Regions from separate parts of the Ruegeria sp. YTSA064 genome, predicted to be linked through region 2. Evidence: riboswitches for the same ligand, from Rfam matches in the RefSeq annotation. Region 2 holds a riboswitch; each other region holds the start of a gene.
What was found. Region 2 has a riboswitch for cobalamin ahead of AC2FI7_RS18180 (DUF4198 domain-containing protein). Riboswitches for the same ligand answer to the same signal wherever they lie in the genome.
Positions count from the first base shown of each region.

Region 1 (2,984 bases), on a different contig from region 2:
CTTTTTGTGTGGCAAATGCGTGAAACAGGGCCACCAACCCTCGAGTGATCAGCTTCAATGACCAGCTGCGACGCTTATTTGACGCGTGCTGTAGGGCTTGCAGCGTGGCGATCAGGCTGCTTAGCCGTTCATAATCGTCGGAAAGGTAACTGGGGAAAGTGTCCCGATCGACAAGAACAAAGTCGAACTCATCGCTGATTTGCGAGATGTTGAGTTGTGAAAGCGCCTCGACGTCGATCAGTTTGGTGCCCGGCACATCAAATAGTTTGACCGCCATTCCATGGGCATCGGTTTTACGATCATCCAGATGCGCACCGTTGGAAAAGCGAACTGCTGCAGAATAACTTGCTGCTTTTTCGAAAAGGCCATGGCGCAACCTTTCCGGCAGATCGTCCCGGATTGTGAAAGTGGCTTTGACACACCCATGGCTGCGCCCATGTTGCGCTCTTAACCTTCGACCTTTCCACTTCGCGATCGCTTCAAAATTCTGATCGATGATATCGTCAACCACGTCTTCAGGTGAAGTGTTTGGCAAATAATGTGTCAACGAACCCCCTTTCCCGAGCAAGCCCAGGCAATAATTAACCTCTACAAATATGTCTGACAGCCAACCCCTTCTAAATGCCCGCAGATTAACCCTTTTTGGTTTTTCTTTCAAATGAAGTGACTTATGGCAGCCTTATTGCCTCAATCCTTTCGACCTCAAACAGCCGTTTTCGCGTCAGAATGAAGTATACCGGTCAATAATTGGTAGGGTGGGATCAATCGATTTACGACTTCCAAACGGGCGCGGTTGGCGCCGTGTTCGCTAGCGTTGCGTTGGCTTACCTTGGAAGACTTATGCTGACAGAAAGTTATTGACGCATTTCTTGATCTCGGGCACTCAGGCAGCAGATGGTTCCCAACGATACGTCAGAGGGATGAAAAGGGAATACGGTGAGGAATGCCACGCGGCGCCAATTCCGTAACTGCCCCCGCAACTGTAAGCGGTGAGCTATGCCAAATAGCCACTGACCCCAAGGGTCGGGAAGGTTGGCCAAGCGCGGACCCGCAAGTCAGGAGACCTGCCATCAATTGTTCAACCAACCCGGGGCGGGGCGTCCTGGAAGGAGGTATTGATGGCACGTTATACACGTGTGTGCACGACTGGCAGCTTCCGTCTGCGCTTGGAAACAAGCGGAGTGAGAAATGCGAAAATCGCTGATCAATACATTGTCGACAACGTGAACCGCCGACGCGGGGTGCCCAACGCGGTGTTCAGAATACTCAAAACGTTACGATATAGCATAGCAATAACTTTAATTGCGCAATAAAGGTGGCGAGATGACGAACAATGTTGATCATATCCTTCTTGTCTGCGCGAGCTGCAGAAGTGGCGAAAGTGCAGACAAAGTACCCCAGGCTTTGAAGCATAAATTGCCGAGGGAATTTGTGATCCGCTCTGTGAATTGTATGGCGGGTTGTGAAAGGCCAACCACCATCGGCTTTCAGGCCCGTGGCAAAGCACAATATCTATTTGGTGACATTTCTACAGATAAAGATTTGGACGCGATCGTTGAATTTGCCCATCAGTATCTGCGCAGTGGCGATGGTTGGACAAAAGCCACTGATCGGCCACGGGCATTGTTCACAAAAACTCTCTCACGCCTGCCGCGTATTGAGCTTGAGGAAGCGCTATGACCAAGCAAAGCTTTCTGATAGCCGAAAATCTGGAATATTACGCGCTTAACGGAGATATCTTGTTGCAAGGCGTTTCGTTCGCCTTGGACGAGGGCGCTATTCTTGCGATCGCTGGTCCGAACGGGGCAGGTAAAACAACGCTTTTGAATCTACTCTGTGGTGCCGAGGCACTGGCATTGGGGGATGTGCGTATGAATGGACAAAGCCTCAAGCACCTATCCGCAAAAGAACGCGCCCGCATGATAGCCGTTGTCAGCCAGCAGGAATTTCCTGACGGGCGTCTGTCACTGCGTGATTATGTGGCATTGGGTCAGATCCCCATACGCGCAGATCGCTCGGCCGAAGATCATGCGCGCGAACTGAACCGGATATTAGACCTCACCCATTTAGGCATGTTGGCGGACAAGCGGATGGCTCAGCTTTCTGGGGGTGAGCGTCAGCGGGCTCATATTGCTCGCGCCTTGGCACAAAACCCCTCGTTGCTGTTTCTCGATGAACCCACAAATCATTTGGATCCGGACGCAAAGGGGCGGATGCTATCGCTGGTCGCTGATCTTGGGGTCACAGTGGTAATGATCGTGCACGATTTGGTCATGATCCCTGAATTTGCCACACATGTTGCTTTGATGAAATCCACGCACCTGACCGGATTTGGCACTGTTGCCGAAGTTCTGACGCCCGAACGGGTCCGTGAAACCTTTGGCGTGGATTATCTGTGCTTTCACCATGAGGGTCGCGTGATACCGGCTCTTGATATCCGAAGAACCACTGTTTCTACATAAACTCAGGAGAATATTGATGAAACACATCTGGTCCGTGGCTTTGGTCACTGCCATTGCAAGCAGCGCTGCAGCGCAGGAAGTCACCGTGGACAATTGCGGCGAACCCCTTGTGTTTGAGACGTTGCCGGAACGGTTGGTCGTGCATGACATGAACATGACGGATATGGCTTTTGCTTTGGGGCTACAGGACAAGATCGTCGGCCTCACCGGGATCACCGGCTGGTACAAGACCAGCCCGGAATTCGATACCTTGCGGGGTAACATTCCGGAGCTCGCGCCGAAATACCCCACTGTTGAGAACCTCGTCGCAGCGGACCCAGATTTGTTTTTCGCGGGCTGGTATTATGGAATGAAACCGGGTGGGGATGTGACGCCAGACACATTGGAACCCTTCGGGATCAAAACCATGATCCTGACCGAAAGCTGTGTGCATTTGGACAAGGATCGCCCCGAGTCCAGCATGGACCTGCTGTTTGACGATGTTCTGCGTCTTGGCAAGGTTATGCAGGTCGAGGACAAGGC
Region 1 covers NZ_JBXWNK010000006.1:261,118-264,101, reverse strand. Annotated here, with positions in the region: gene AC2FI7_RS11360 (catalase family protein) at 1-547, opposite strand, end outside; cobalamin riboswitch at 879-1,086, shown strand; gene AC2FI7_RS11355 (DUF1636 family protein) at 1,324-1,680, shown strand; gene AC2FI7_RS11350 (ABC transporter ATP-binding protein) at 1,677-2,462, shown strand; gene AC2FI7_RS11345 (ABC transporter substrate-binding protein) at 2,479-2,984, shown strand, end outside.
Region 1: another riboswitch for cobalamin. It lies ahead of AC2FI7_RS11355 (DUF1636 family protein); the one in region 2 lies ahead of AC2FI7_RS18180 (DUF4198 domain-containing protein).

Region 2 (2,984 bases):
GAATGACAGCTCGTACGGAATGATCCGTTGGAAGCAGTCGCATGCGGGGTTTGATGATTGGGGATTGGAATTTAAGAATCCTGATTTTGTGCAATACGCTAACAGCTATGGTGCTACGGGTCATCGGGTCGAAAGGACAGAAGATCTGGTGCCTACCTTTGAAAAAGCGTTTGAAGCAGGTGGTGTGCATCTGATCGACTTGCCGGTCGATTACAGTGAAAACCAACGCGTTCTCATTGATGAGCTTGCGGCGAAGGTCTGTCTGATATGAGTAATGTTGTTGAAGTTCTGAACCCGTTTGATCTTGAGAAAATCGGCAGTGTCGAGGTTAAAAGCTGGAACGATATCAATGTCATGCTGAATGTGGCACACGGTCTGCACCGTGATCGAGGCACTTGGTTGCCTGCTTACAGGCGGATTGAGGTTCTGAAGAATACAGCTCGGATCATGTCCGGCCGCGCGGAAGACCTTGCGATGCTAATCGCCAGCGAAGGTGGCAAACCCTTGATTGACGCGCGCATCGAAGTGACGCGTGCCATTGATGGTGTCGAGCTGTGTATCCATGAGATCTGTCAGATGGCGGGTCGGGAAATACCGATGGATCTGACGGCGGCAGGATCGGGTCGGATTGCCTTTACACAGCGTGAACCTATCGGCGTAGTGGTTGCCGCAAGCGCGTTTAACCATCCGTTGAACTTGATCGTACATCAGGTGGCCCCGGCTGTGGCCACTGGATGCCCGGTCCTCGTCAAACCGGCACTTGATACACCACTGTCATGCGAAGCATTTGTCGACATCCTGTACGAGGCTGGCCTACCAAAGGAGTGGTGCCATCTGACGATTTGCCAAAATGATGTAGCTGAACGGATGATCACGGACGCGCGTGTCGGATTCTTTTCTTTCATCGGATCGGCACGTGTCGGTTGGATGCTGCGCTCGAAGCTGGCGCCGGGGACGCGATGCGCGTTGGAGCACGGCGGAGCGGCGCCAGTTATCATCGATGAGACAGCCGACATTGATGCCATGATCCCCTTGTTGACCAAGGGTGGATTTTATCATTCCGGTCAAGTTTGTGTCTCGGTTCAGCGTGTTTTTGCTCCATCAGGGATGGTGGAAACGGTCGCTCGAAAGTTGGCAGAAGCCGCCTCAGCGCTGAAGGTGGGTGATGCCCGTGACGCCAGCGTGGAATGTGGGCCACTGATCCGTCCGGGTGAAGTTGATCGAGTAGAACAATGGGTAGACGAAGCGGTTGCGGGAGGTGCCCGCGTAATGACAGGGGGTAAACGGCTGGGCCGAACGACCTATGCTCCGACTATCCTTCTAAACCCACCCGCTGATGCGAGCGTGTCCACCTCCGAAATCTTCGGGCCGGTCGTTTGTGTTTATGAATATGATGATCTTAGTGCTGCATACGAAGCTGCAAACGCTCTTCCTTTTGCATTTCAGGCGTCGGTCTTTACCAAATCCCTGGATACAGCAATGCATGCCGTGCGGTATTTGGACGCCACGGCCGTCATGGTGAACGATCATACTGCTTTTCGGGTCGACTGGATGCCATTCGCGGGTCGCCATCAATCAGGGTACAACACCGGCGGTATCGGCTACACCATGCATGACATGACGCAAGATAAGATGGCTGTAATACGGCTGTGAAGAAGCTGTCAGGATCGATCCGATGCTGGTCGAGCGAATGTGGGTACTCTAATTTCGCAAATGGCCCGCTTAGTGACGGAAACGATTGTTGACCGTGCTTTGCATGTTCTGGCATGAACACGCCATGTTCGGCTCCGGGGGATTCCCCTGGAAGCAATAGGGAATGTAGTGCGGTGCTCTTCGCGCCAAATCTGCAACTGCCCCCGCAACTGTAAGCGGCGAGCGCGGCTGACAATGCCACTGGGATATCCCGGGAAGGCCAGCATAGCGCTTTGACCCGCAAGTCAGGAGACCTGCCGAACACGCGCCCTCGGAAAGGGTGCTCATTGTCGGCGACGGGGTGTACGCTGTATCTGTTTGTCTCGGTCGACGAACGGACGCGGGCCCTCCCCAAGTCAAAACCAAATATGTGCCGGGGAAGGCGCGACCTGAGAAGGACTGAGTTTTGAAGAAATTGCTTTTGGCAGCAGCTGCTGCAGTGATGCCTGCGTTTGCGAGCGCTCATTTCCTAATGGAATACACAGAAAACACGATGATCGAGCGACCCGGTGATGTGCCGGTAAAGCTGATATTCTGGCACCCGTTTGAAGCTGGTCATGTGATGACGCTTGAAAAACCGGAAGAATTCTATGTGATCCACAACGGCAATAAAACCGATCTGCTGGACACATTGGAAGAAACCACATTTGACGGCCCAGACAACAGCGCCAAGGCGTTCAAAGGCTCGGTCCCGGTGAAGCGTTCGGGCGACTATGTGGTGGTGACCGTTCCTACGCCTTACTACGAAGAATCTGAGGATATTTATATCCAGCAGATCACCAAGGCCTATCTGAACCGAAATGAACTGCCCACCGACTGGGATCAGCCGCAAGGTCTGGCAACAGAAATCCTGCCGCTGAACAAGCCCTACAACATCATTGCGGGCTCAACTTTCACGGGTCGCGTGCTGAGCGAGGGCAAACCAGTTGCAGGGGTCGAGATTGAGATCGAATACATCGCCGCCGCCCCTGACCTGAAAAGCACGGGTGCCGCTGCACCGACGGTGTCACCGCTGCCAGGTGGTGCGCTGGTAGCGATTTCGGACGAGAATGGCTATTTCAGTTTTGGTGTACCCAAAGCCGGTTACTGGGGTTTCGCCGCTCTGGGCTCTGGTCCGAAAACCGAGCATGAAGGTAAAGAGCTGAGCCAGGATGCCGTGATCTGGATCCGCGCCTGGGATCTGGAGTAAACCCTTATGCACATTGTAGATGGTGCTCTTTCGAACCCTGTCGTAATCGGCGGTGCGATCGCTGCTGCAGGCGGGATTGCAATGGGGCTGAGGTCGCTGGATC
Region 2 covers NZ_JBXWNK010000012.1:168,102-171,085, forward strand. Annotated here, with positions in the region: gene AC2FI7_RS18170 (acetolactate synthase large subunit) at 1-271, shown strand, start outside; gene AC2FI7_RS18175 (aldehyde dehydrogenase family protein) at 268-1,653, shown strand; cobalamin riboswitch at 1,766-1,968, shown strand; gene AC2FI7_RS18180 (DUF4198 domain-containing protein) at 2,135-2,881, shown strand; gene cbiM (cobalt transporter CbiM) at 2,888-2,984, shown strand, end outside.

Region 3 (2,984 bases), on a different contig from region 2:
GAGCATGTGGACCTCGTCGATAATGTAAATCTTGTAGCGTGCGCTGGCGGCACGGTAGCGGACACTGTCGATGATTTCACGGATGTCGTTCACACCAGTCCGGCTGGCGGCATCCATCTCCATCACATCAACGTGGCGGCCTTCCATGATGGCGACGCAATGCTCGCACTGACCGCAGGGTTCGGTGGTGGGTTTACCTTCGCCATCAGGCCCGATGCAATTCATCCCCTTCGCGATGATCCGGGCTGTGGTTGTTTTACCGGTGCCACGAATGCCGGTCATGATAAAGGCCTGGGCGATCCGGTCCGCCTCGAACGCGTTTTTCAGTGTGCGTACCATCGCGTCCTGACCGACCAGATCGGTAAAGGTTTCAGGACGGTATTTGCGGGCAAGAACCTGGTAGGCGGGGCTTGGCGTATCGGTCATGTCTGCTCTGTCGGATTCGAATTACGCCGCAGCGTAGAGGCCCCCGCTGCCCGCGTCCACAGCAAGCCGCGAGGATTTTCATTTTGGATTGCCGTCCGACGCGGTTAATATCGTACAGTCTAAGACCAGCCAGAAAGATTTTCTGATCAGCGTTTCGGGGGGAGCGTAGAATGGCTCAGATTGTTATCCATGCACTTCAAGTGGGCGGGGGCTCGCTTGCGTTAACCTCAATGCCAGGGCGAGGAGGAGACTATTCCGGTGATCTTGATGCGGTTACCGGATGGAAGCCCGGCCTTATTCTGTCAATGACCACTGAGGTCGAGATGATCCTTGATGGCGCCAGGGATTTTGGGGCCGATGTTCGCAGCCGCGCTTGTCGCTGGGTTCATCTGCCAGTCGAGGATTACGGTATACCCTGCAACGACATTGATATGCGCTGGGCGGATGCCAGCGAGTCTGCTCGCCACGCATTGTCGGGTGGAGGCCGAGTACTAATCCACTGCAAAGGCGGATGTGGCCGCTCTGGTATGGCTGTATTGCGCTTGATGGTCGAGTGTGGAGAGCACCCGGACGAGGCATTGAAAAGGTTGCGAGCCTTACGCCCATGTGCAGTTGAAACCGACGCGCAGCTGCGCTGGGCGACTGCGCCTGCCAGTGTCCTGGTAGCCGAATAGCGATCAGGCCGACGGACGGTATTCAGCCTGCGCCCGAGTGTTTCCGCTCAGGGCTAACACTTCCAGCATTGCGCACGGCGGTCGGGACAAGGTGCCTGCAGGGATGGGGCGCGAGTCCGTGCCAAACATCAGGTCTGCATAGCTGTCCAGATGGTCGATCGCGACGTCTGAATCGGCATCACAGAACACTCGGGTTTCTTCCGGACCGGAGCGAAATCGGGCGGTGCATCCACTGGTGCAATGAGTCAGATCGCAGCTTCCTTCGATTCCGAATCCTGCGGTGGTCGTGGGGCCAGCTTTTCCAACCGAATTGGCCAGTGCCCGTGCCATTCGTGCCAAAGCGGGGCAGTTTTTCCCGGTCCGTTGGCAAATTGTTGCCGAGAATTTATGCGTGTTGGTCTTCCAGATCATTCATGCGCCCTCCGCGCAGGGCAGGGGCATCAATCAGGAGGGACAGCATGCATGCGGTCTTGCCCTGCCCGGACACCCCGCCCGAGTTTCAGTTTCGTTTTGATGGCAGGTCTCCTGACTCGCGGGTCATTGCTTTGCCGACCTTCCCGGCCTTCAAGGCCAGTGGCATTTCGACATCGCTCTCCGCTTACAGTTGCGGGGGCAGTCTCGGACTGGGTTCGTTCCGGGTTTATCCGGGCAGAACCGCACCGTGTTCCCTTTTCATCCCGGCCCGGTTGGGCGCGAGAACCATCACGTCATCGCTAGCGGTACAATCGTTCGGGTGTCAAGAAGATTGATCATGGCATGTGACGCACGGTCTAGCCACGTCAACCTTGACTCGGCGCGCCTTGGGTGAACTGATCGGTTCAGTTGATTTCAGAGGGCACCATGTTGGACACACAGCAAGCGGTTGTCACCGAGGACATTCAGTTTCAGTCCGGCCCGGCAATACTGTCGGCCCGGCTCTATCATCCAGTCGCAAAACCGGACAAAGTTGTTGTGATCAACGGCGCAACCGGTGTGCCCCGAGATTACTACCAACATTTCGCAAGTTGGCTTGCAGAAGCGCACGGCATGGCCTGCCTGACTTATGACTACAGGGATTTTGGTCACTCTCTGACAGGCTCACAAAAGCAATCGCGTGTCACCATGGCGGATTGGGCGCTGATCGACATTCCGGCTGCACGGACCGAAATGCGGCGGAGGTTTCCACAGGCCAAGCTTTGGAGTATCGGGCATTCTTTGGGCGGGATGTTTGGTCCGGTCCAACCCGATTTCGATCAGATCGACAGGATGATATGTGTCTGTTCCGGCCTGGTAACGCTGAGGGATCATCCTTGGCCTTACCGCGCTTTGGCGACGTTGTTCTGGTACGGTCATGCGCCCCTGGCGGTACATGCGCTCGGGTATTTGCCTGGAAAGGCTTTGGGTTTTGGAACAAATCTGCCTTCCCAAGTTTACTGGCAATGGCGCAAATGGTGCACAGCGCCTCAAAGCTATGTACCCGAAATCGGAAACACCTTGCCGGCAAACCGCTGGGCCGACATGGGCAAGCAAGTTGACATATTCGCCTTTGAGGATGATCAGGTTGTGCCCCCCGAGGCGGTTTGGCGGCTTGCCGATCTCTATGGTTCTGGCGCGCGGCGCCATCCGCTTTCGGCAAATGAATTCGGGTTATCTGAAGTCGGCCATATCGGCGCGTTTGCCCGGCGAAACGCTGCCGTCTGGCCCCGGTTGATCGCCTGAACTGCTGGGCACCGGTAACCGGTGCCCAGAATGGTCAAAGTCCCTTGCGGGATTTTTTCTCGTGCATCACGCTGCGCACCATTTTTCCAAACGCTTTATCGCGTGCGCGTGCCTGTGCCACCGAAGCCGAATTGTGCTGATCTTCGCGACGCAGCTTGCGCCATCGGTCCAGCCGTGCTGGATCAA
Region 3 covers NZ_JBXWNK010000008.1:125,183-128,166, reverse strand. Annotated here, with positions in the region: gene AC2FI7_RS13645 (DNA polymerase III subunit gamma/tau) at 1-426, opposite strand, end outside; gene AC2FI7_RS13640 (protein-tyrosine phosphatase family protein) at 597-1,100, shown strand; gene AC2FI7_RS13635 (hypothetical protein) at 1,104-1,511, opposite strand; cobalamin riboswitch at 1,599-1,819, opposite strand; gene AC2FI7_RS13630 (alpha/beta hydrolase family protein) at 1,941-2,798, shown strand; gene rsgA (ribosome small subunit-dependent GTPase A) at 2,833-2,984, opposite strand, start outside.
Region 3: another riboswitch for cobalamin. It lies ahead of AC2FI7_RS13635 (hypothetical protein); the one in region 2 lies ahead of AC2FI7_RS18180 (DUF4198 domain-containing protein).

Region 4 (2,984 bases), on a different contig from region 2:
TCCTGAAACAGACCGATATCCTTTTTGACCAGATCCATGGTGAATGAAATATCGCGGGACCCATTCAGAATCACTTGGCTTTCCGTTTCGTGCACAAATGATGTGCCCGACGAAATTTTGATCGCCTCATAGGTCGTGCCAAGATCCATCCCTGCGGCCTTTGCGGTCACCAAAGCCTCGGCGCAAGTGATCAGATTTGCGGTTGCCAAATAGTTTGTTAGCACCTTCAACACTGAGGCCGATCCCAAATCGCCTGTGTGCAAAACGCGGCGCCCCATCGTCGTCAGGAACGGCAGAATGCGCTCAAATGTTTCTCGATCGCAGCCTGCGAAGATCGAAATATTGCCCGTAGCCGCCCGATGACATCCGCCCGATACCGGGCAATCGACTGCAGCCCCCCCACGTTCGATCACCGAAGCACCCAATCGTTTTACTCCCGCTTCGTCGGTGGTGGACATTTCCATCCAGATCTTACCGGATGTCACTTCGGACAGCATCTCCTGCATTACCGCGTCCGAGGCGGCAGGAGATGGCAGACAGGTAATCACAGCGTCACAATCCCGCATCAATTGAGCGGGGCTTTCAGCTGCCTTCGCACCCTGCGCGACAAATCCAGACACAAGATCAGGGTTGAGGTCATGAACGGTCAGGTCAATCCCATTGCGCAGCAGCGAGCCCGACAATTTTCCGCCCACGTTTCCCAGCCCGATGAAGCCTACTTTCATATGACGCTCTCCCTGTTCGTCTTTCGATGCACATGCGAACACGCCTGTTGACCTAAGTCATGCCGTCCAGCGACCCTCAGAGGTCGCTTTTTTGCCCCTGTACGCACTGTTGAGCGAGACTCGCTTGACAAGGGGGGTAATGCTGTCCCAAGAGCCAAGTGTTGGTGTCTGCAGCAGCAGATGAAAAGGGAATGCGTCAGCGGATTTTCCGTCAAACGCAGCCGCCCCCGCGACCGTGACCGGAGAGGGTGCCCAAGCCACTGGCGAATGCCGGGAAGGCGGGACATCCGACAGAGCACTGCTCTGACATCCGCAAGCCGGGAGACCTGCCAACGCCCGAAGATGAAACCGGACGGGGTGTTCCGGTGTGGGGCTTTGATCGGCCCGCATGAAACCCCGTCCCCCACGAAGAGGATTGGGGGGATGAGAGACATGACCGAGACCACACCGGTCGAGCTGCTGGTCTGCACTACATGCCGTCGCGGCCTACCCGTCGAAGACGACGCCCAACGCCCCGGCACATTGCTGCACAAAGCGCTTGAACAGGCCGCCCTGCCCGAGGGCATCACCTTGAAAGCAGTAGAATGCCTTTCAAACTGCGATGAGGGCTGTTCTATCGTGCTGCGTGGCGGACCTGATCGCTGGACATTCGTTTACGAACACCTCAGCGAAACCGATCACGTCGAAACCATCATTGAAGGTGCCACCAAGTACCTTCAGACCGAGGACGGGCTGGTCAAATGGCGTGAACGCCCCGAACACTTCCGCAAGAATTGCGCGGCCCGTATTCCCCCGATTGGAGCCCTGAAATGAGCAATCTCGAAAAACTGCCCGTCACCGTGATCACCGGCTTTCTGGGCTCGGGCAAAACGACACTGGTCAAGCATTTGATGCAGAACCCGCAAGGCAAGCGCTTGGCTGTTGTAGTCAATGAGTTCGGCGATGTGGGTGTCGATGGCGATATCCTGAAATCCTGCGCAATCCCGGATTGCCCAGCAGAAAACATCATGGAACTGGCCAATGGCTGCATCTGCTGCACTGTGGCCGACGATTTCATTCCCACGATCGAAGCGCTTATGGCCTTGGAGCCGCGCCCCGATCACATTCTGATCGAAACCTCGGGCCTGGCTCTGCCTAAGCCGCTGCTTAAAGCGTTCGACTGGCCAGACATTCGCTCGAAAATCACAGTCGACGGCGTGATCGCTTTGGCCGATGCCGAAGCGGTTGCCGCTGGTCGGTTTGCACCCAATGTCGAAGCGGTAGACGCCCAGCGCCTCGCCGATGAGTCGATCGACCACGAGACGCCACTATCGGAAGTGTTTGAAGATCAGATCTCTTGCGCCGACATCATCCTGCTGACCAAGCCCGATCTGGCCGGTCCCGAAGGTGTCGCCAAAGCCAAAGAGGTCATCGCGGCCAAAGCCCCTCGCCCCCTACCCGTCGTCGAAGTCGCCGAAGGTGTCGTGGACGTGCGCGTTGTCTTGGGCCTTGAAGCTGCCGCCGAGGACGACATGGAAGCGCGTCCCAGCCATCATGATGGTCATCACGATCACGAGCATGACGATTTTGAAAGCATCATCGTCGAACTGCCGGAACAGACTGATCCGCTGGATCTGGTCGCCAAGATCGAACGCCTGGCAAAGGAACTGAACATCCTGCGCGTCAAAGGCTATGCCGCGGTTCAGGGCAAGCCCATGCGCCTGCTGGTACAGGCCGTCGGCTCGCGGGTACGTCATCAGTATGACCGCCCGTGGGAACCTGGTGAAGAGCGCCACTCGCGCCTTGTGGTCATCGCCGAGCATGATGATATCAAAGAGGCCGAAATCCGTGATATCCTTGTGGGTGTGACCGAGGCCGCCGAGTAAGATTCATGCACGTCGTCTTCCGCGAAAGCCACGGGTTAGAGGAAACCGAGACCCCAACCGATCTGGGCCAGAGCCCGGCGGACTTGGTGGTGCTGTCATTTTCTGACAGTGACCTTGGCGCTTTCGCGGCGGGCTGGCATCGCGGTGGCGGGCCAGACGGGCGCATGCCAACCCTGCGGCTGGCCAACCTGACAGCTCTAAAACATCCCCTGTCAGTCGACACATATGTGGAACAGACGCTTGAGGGGGCCAAAGGCATCCTGATCCGCCTGATTGGCGGCGTGCCATATTGGTCTTACGGCTTGCAGCAGGTTCTGGCACTGGCACAGGCCAAGGGGATCGCACTGGCTGTCCTGCCTGCGGACGGGCGCGAAGATACGCGGCTGGATGAGTA
Region 4 covers NZ_JBXWNK010000001.1:435,999-438,982, forward strand. Annotated here, with positions in the region: gene AC2FI7_RS02170 (NAD(P)-dependent oxidoreductase) at 1-725, opposite strand, end outside; cobalamin riboswitch at 871-1,073, shown strand; gene AC2FI7_RS02175 (DUF1636 family protein) at 1,158-1,538, shown strand; gene cobW (cobalamin biosynthesis protein CobW) at 1,535-2,590, shown strand; gene cobN (cobaltochelatase subunit CobN) at 2,596-2,984, shown strand, end outside.
Region 4: another riboswitch for cobalamin. It lies ahead of AC2FI7_RS02175 (DUF1636 family protein); the one in region 2 lies ahead of AC2FI7_RS18180 (DUF4198 domain-containing protein).